Gemmatimonas sp.: one gene and its partner. The protein of the gene in region 2 interacts with the protein of the main gene of each other region in a pairwise test. Links are inferred from orthologs where the notes say so. Each region holds a gene or a part of one and is shown on either strand. Other genes may lie near its edges.

Region 1 (2,754 bases), on a different replicon or contig from region 2:
AGTCGCCCGACATCCGCGCCGGAATGGCGATGTTACTGGCCGCCCTCTGCGCGGACGGCACCAGCGTCATTAACAACGCCCAGCAGATCGAGCGCGGCTACGAGCGGATCGAGGACCGGCTCGGAGCGCTCGGTGCCCACATCCGTCGCGTCGAATTGAGCGCGCGCTGAGTCGGGGGCAGCGATGAGTCTGATGCCGCTTGGGTCGGCCGAGCCGGTCATGGGCATGCCCGACGGCGTACTGGCCTGGACGACGACGCGCGCCGACGGCTCCTACGGGTTGGGATCCGCGGACCCGGTTGGTGAGGTCATAGAGCGCTGGGCGCGACTGCAAGACGGACTCGCGTCGCTCCGCATCGATCGGCTGGCGACGGCCCATCAAGTTCACGGGGCCGTCGTTGAACGGCATCAGGGCGGGTGGCGAGGCTGGCTGCGACTCCGCGGCGTCGATGGGCACGTCACCAACACACCCGGCACGGCGTTGGCTGTCACGATCGCCGACTGCACCCCCGTGTTCGTGGCGCACCCCGGCGGCGCGGTCGCCGCGTTGCACGCCGGATGGCGAGGCACCGCCGCCCGGATTCTCGATGTCGGTTTCGACGCACTCGCCGCGATGGGGTATCCGGCTGATGAATGCGTGGTGCACCTGGGCCCATCGATTTGCGGCGCGTGCTATGAAGTGGGGCCCGAGGTCTTGGGCGCGGTGTACGGAGTTCCGGCGGCCGGAAAGGGGCTGCTGGATGTCCGCGAGGTGCTGCACGATCACGCCAGGCGGCGTGGGGTCAACCAGATTTTCCCCAGTTCCGCGTGTACCCGATGCCACGCCGACCGCTTCTTCAGCCATCGCGGCGGAGATTCGGGTCGGCAGTTAGGCGTCATTGCGCTCCAGTCATCTTGACCTTGTAGGGGGTGGGGCGTAGGTTGCCAGTCTACGTAGTAACTCCTTCGTGACTTTCGCCCGCCTAGCGCGGGTGGGTGAAGTGTGGGGATGGTCCCCACACTTTTTTGTTCTTCGGTGTTTGGTTTTTTTCTGGTTCTTACTGGAGACGTGCAGGTGGGCGAGATCGTCGAACCCATTGTCGCACAAGAGCTTGACACGCTTGGTTTCGATTTGGTGGAGCTGCGACGCGGGGGCTCACGCTCTCGTCCCGTGCTCGAGATCCGGATCGACCGGCGCGACGGCACGAAGGTGACGATCGAAGACTGTGCCAAGGCGTCCCGCGCGGTTGAAGCGCGACTGGAAGCCCAGGCGTTGGTCGGAGAGCAGTATGTATTGGAAGTTTCGTCGCCGGGCGCAGACCGGCCGTTGAAGACCGCTGCAGATTGGCGCCGATTCGTCGGACGCCGGGCAACGGTAACGAGCGGCGCGCTGGCGGGGGGTAAACAGGAAGTCGAGATCCTTGCGCTGGATGGCGAGGAAGGCGCCGAAGTCGCGCTGGTGCGTGATCCGAAGGGGCGGGAGTTCCAACTCCCACTCGTCGAGGTCACCCAAGCGCGATTGGCGTTTCACTGGAAACGATAGGGGAGACGGATGGCCGGATCAGCGGAAATTCTCGCAGCATTCCGTGAACTGTCGAATCTGAAGCAGATCACGCGCGAGGAGCTGCACGGGCTTCTCCAGGACGGCATTCATGCCGCTCTGGCTAAGAAGCACGGGGCCAACGTGCAGGCAGAAGTCGAGATCAACGAGGAGAAGGGCGCAATCCGCATCGTGCTGCTGAAGACGGTGGTGGAAGAAGTGACCGATGCGGCCCGTGAGGTCCCGCTCGAAGAGGCGCGGTTCATGGACCCCGAGTTCCAGATCGGGGACGTGATGGAGATCGAGGTCGATTTCAATGAATTCGGCCGCACCGCCGTGCAAGCCGCCAAACAGCGCATCGTGCAGCGCGTGCGTGAAGGCGAGCGAACGCGCATTCGCGACGAATTCGCCGGCCGCGTCGGAGATCTCCTCTCCGGTGAAGTCCAGCAGATCGAGCGTGGCAAGCTGGTCGTCATGCTCAACAAGTTCCGTGAAGCGGAAGCGATCATTCCGTATCGCGAGCAGAACCATCGCGAGCACTACCATCAGGGTGAGCCCGTCCGGGCGGTCCTCAAGCGGGTCGAAGACACGCCAAAGGGTCCGCGACTGATTCTGAGCCGCTCCGATGCGCTGTTCGTGCAGGCGCTGTTCAAGCTCGAGGTGCCCGAGATTCAGCAGGGCATCGTGGAGATCAAGGCGGCTGCGCGTGAAGTCGGCAGCCGCACCAAGATCGCCGTCACGTCCCGTGATGACGCAGTCGATCCGGTCGGCGCGTGCGTCGGCCTCAAGGGATCGCGCGTCCAAGCGGTCGTGAACGAACTGGGCGGCGAGCGCATCGACATTGTGCCGTGGTCGCCCGATCCGGAACGCTTTGCCAAGCTGGCGCTCGCGCCGGCCCGTGTGGCACGCGTGTTCAGTGACGCGATGTCGCGGACGATTCAGGCGGTCGTGGACGAAGACCAGCTGTCGCTGGCGATCGGCCGCAATGGCCAGAACGTGCGTCTCGCCTCTGAGCTCACCGGATGGAAGATCGATCTGTACTCGAGCCGTGAGTGGATGGAGAAGGGCGGAGAAGCGCCGCTGTTCGCACCGCTACCCGAGGAAGAAGAAGCAGATGTGCCGCTCAACGAGATCGAAGGGCTCGAAATCGGAACGGTCGCCGTCCTGGCAGAAGCTGGCCTGACGACGCTCAACGACATTCTCGATCTCGATCGCGATGATCTCCTGCGTTTGCCT
Region 2 (3,250 bases):
CGGTGTACTGCCAGATGACCCACCCGACTTCCCAGGGGTTCGGGGTGCCGTTGCGCAGCTGTGCCGTCGTCTCGAGGCGGGTATGCATCACCAGGCGGCTGCCGTACTGCGGACCGAGTACCATCGGCGCGTGGGTCATGTAGTCCTTCTGCGCCGCCCTGGGGCCCATCGCGAGCGACGCTTGCCGTCCTTCGCCGTCCACGGCCACACAGCCGTATCCGTCGAAGCGCACGGTCCACGCCCCGAAGTTTTCGCCTTGCGTCAGGCACTCCGGGCGGACGGTCGGGAAGTCGATCCGGGGAAGGCGATTCGCGTAGCGGAGCACGGCCAGCTGCGACGCCGCGTCGTTACGCATCGATGGTCCGGAGACCATCGCATCCAGAGACACCCGACTGCCACCGTTGGGATCCAGCGCCGTGGTCGGGTTGGCCGACCGGCAGGATGCCAGCAATAGCATCGCCCCAGAGAGGGCCATGAGTCGGGAGTGCGACATCGCGCGATTGAGCACTGCAACTCCGCGAGCGGGTTCGTTCGGTAACTCGGCCGGCTGACGTGGCGGACCACGTGTAAGCCCCGAAGCTTTGCGTCCCCGACTTCCGTCGGGTTTGCCGTTTCGCGACCTCGGTAGTGAGGCAGCGCACCACATCAAGTTGACGCGGTCACTTCAGGCGGGCAACGCTTCATGCCGTCAGTAAAACAACGAGGCCGAAACTGTGACGATGCCAGCACCGAAACGACAACTGCCCCGGGATATCCCGAGGCAGTTGAAATAATCGTGCCGGCTGTGTGACCCGACCTTGGTCCAACAGCCAATCGCTGCGTTGCTACCAGCGATAGTGCGCGAACGCCTTGTTGGCTTCAGCCATGCGATGCGTGTCTTCCTTCTTCTTGATCGCATTGCCTTCGCCACGGCTTGCAGCGAGCACTTCGGCAGCCAGCTTCTCGGCCATCGACTTCTCGTTGCGGTCGCGCGAATACCCGATGAGCCAGCGCATGGCGAGGGCGGAGCGACGATCCTGACGGACCTCGACCGGCACCTGGTACGTGGCACCGCCGACGCGACGGCTCTTCACTTCGACCACCGGCTTGAGGTTGTTCAACGCCTGCTTGAACACGCCCACACCCGGCTGGCTGGTCTTGGCTTCCACGATGTCCATCGCGCCGTAGAAGATGCCTTCGGCGGTGGACTTCTTGCCCTGAATCATCAGGTTATTGATGAACTTCGAGACGGTCTGGCTGTCGTAGCGAGCGTCAGGAAGTACGGTGCGCTTTACTGCGCTTTTGCGGCGGCTCACTTCTTCTTACCTCCCTTGGCGGCTGCAGCAGCCGCGGCGCCCTTCTTGGGGCGCTTGGTGCCGTACTTCGAACGGCTCTGATTACGGCCGTTGACGCCCGATGCGTCAAGCGTGCCGCGAACGATGTGGTAACGCACGCCGGGAAGGTCCTTGACACGACCACCACGCACGAGCACGATCGAGTGCTCCTGCAGGTTGTGTCCTTCGCCGGGGATGTAGGCCGTCACCTCGAGCTGGTTCGTGAGACGAACACGCGCAACCTTGCGCAGCGCCGAGTTGGGCTTCTTGGGCGTCGTGGTGTAGACGCGCGTGCACACGCCACGCTTGAACGGATTGCTCTTCAGCGCGGGCGCCTTGGACTTCTCCACCACGTCCTTACGGGCGCGGCGGACCAGCTGATTGATCGTAGGCATTCTAGTATGGTTGCCCGGACGGCCTGACCGACCGGGTGTTCGAACTCCGACATCTACGTGGATCGCCGCAGCCAGAGGTACAGGAGGCCACGGCGGCACGGAACAGAACCCTAAGCTTAGTCCGGGTCGGCGGGTGGGTCAACCGGGGGTGGCAAGCTTCGGCAGGCCGAGCCGCCTACTTGGCCGCGACTTTGGCTTTGACCAGGTCGGCGATCTTCTTTTCGAGGGCGCCCATCGACGAGCAGCGGACATCGCTGCTGGCCGCCGTGGTGGCGTTCTTCCCCGTTCCCTCGAGGGTGGTCTGGACGACGCTGCCGCCGGCGTCGTTCGGGATGATCCGAGACTTGACCGTCAGCAGCAGCTGATACGTCTCGGCGTTAGGCATCCCCGAGTCGCCACCGCAATCCAGCGCCCGCATCGTCGGCACATCGCCGATGCGGCGCCGGACCCGAAAGGTGTTGTTTCCGATGGTCCGCGTCTGCTGGTTCAACTCGGTGACGGGAATCGTGAGCGTGGCGTAGGCTTCCTGCAGTGCCGCCCAGGCTTTCTCGACGGGCGCGTTGATCAGCGCGCTATTGACCTCCGTGGTCGAGACCATGTTGATCCCGGTCGCGGCGCCCTGCGCGTTCTGAATAATCGCCGTCTGCACGCTGCCGGTGCCGAAGTCCCCGCTCTTGCTGGCGGACGTGCTCGCGCAGCCCGTCACCGCGGTGAGCAAGACGATCGCGGACAGCACCACGGGGGCACGACGCCGGGCATAGCGGTGAATCGCCAGCAGACGTTTGGACGTACGCATTGGGAACTCCGCGGCATCGCTGCCGGCTCCTGCGGGTGTCTTAACAGCGGGACCGGGGAAACGTACCTGAGGGTAGGAAGGTGCGCGAATCAGGTCCCGAGTCACCTCCGGTGGTAGACTGGAGGGTGACGCGCAGTGACCACACCGGACCATTGGTTTTCCGTGAGTATGCCGTGAGCGACTTCCAAGCCCGACTCCAACGCGCCCTCGACGGCGAGTTCCTGATCGAACGGGAACTCGGCGGCGCCGGCATGTCCCGTGTCTTTGTGGCCACGGAACGCGCCCTGCAGCGCCGCGTGGTGGTGAAGGTGCTGCCGCCCGAGCTGGCGGCCGGTGTGAACGTGGAGCGCTTCCGCCGCGAGATTCAGCTAGCGGCGCAACTGCAGCATCCGCATATCGTGCCGTTGCTCGCCGCCGGCGACGACGACGGGTTGTTGTGGTTCTCGATGCCGTACATCGAAGGCGAATCCCTACGCGGCACGTTGAACAAGGCGAAGCGTCTCGCACCGCGCGATGTCGTACGCATCCTGCACGACGTGGTCGACGCGCTGGCCTACGCGCACGAGCGTGGGGTGGTGCATCGGGACATCAAGCCCGACAACATCCTGACGACGGGGATGCACGCGCTGGTCACGGACTTCGGAGTGGCGAAGGCGCTGAGCGCGTCGATTCCCGTACACGGCGGCACCAGTACCGGCATGGCGATCGGGACGCCGGCCTACATGGCCCCAGAGCAATTGGCGGCC

Evidence for each region.
Region 1: the proteins of rpsL (region 2) and rimP interact in binary tests that used the Escherichia coli proteins (3 or more experiments, as listed by UniProt). The link is inferred for Gemmatimonas sp. from one-to-one orthologs.

Annotation. Positions count from the first base shown.
Region 1 is NZ_JANPLK010000042.1:71,670-74,423, forward strand. It holds rimP (ribosome maturation factor RimP), read left to right. Parts: upstream 1-987; coding sequence 988-1,521; downstream 1,522-2,754. Other genes in the region: murA (UDP-N-acetylglucosamine 1-carboxyvinyltransferase), read left to right, coding at 1-170; RMP10_RS11025 (polyphenol oxidase family protein), read left to right, coding at 184-897; nusA (transcription termination factor NusA), read left to right, coding at 1,531-2,754.
Region 2 is NZ_JANPLK010000072.1:67,752-71,001, reverse strand. What follows is about bases 1-2,993. They hold rpsL (30S ribosomal protein S12), read right to left. Parts: upstream 1,709-2,993; coding sequence 1,292-1,708; downstream 1-1,291. Other genes in these bases: RMP10_RS18000 (serine/threonine-protein kinase), read left to right, coding at 2,678-2,993; RMP10_RS18005 (hypothetical protein), read right to left, coding at 1,884-2,504; rpsG (30S ribosomal protein S7), read right to left, coding at 825-1,295; RMP10_RS18020 (hypothetical protein), read right to left, coding at 1-493. In the rest of the region: more of RMP10_RS18000, read left to right, coding at 2,994-3,250. UniProt on the Escherichia coli protein: With S4 and S5 plays an important role in translational accuracy. Interacts with and stabilizes bases of the 16S rRNA that are involved in tRNA selection in the A site and with the mRNA backbone.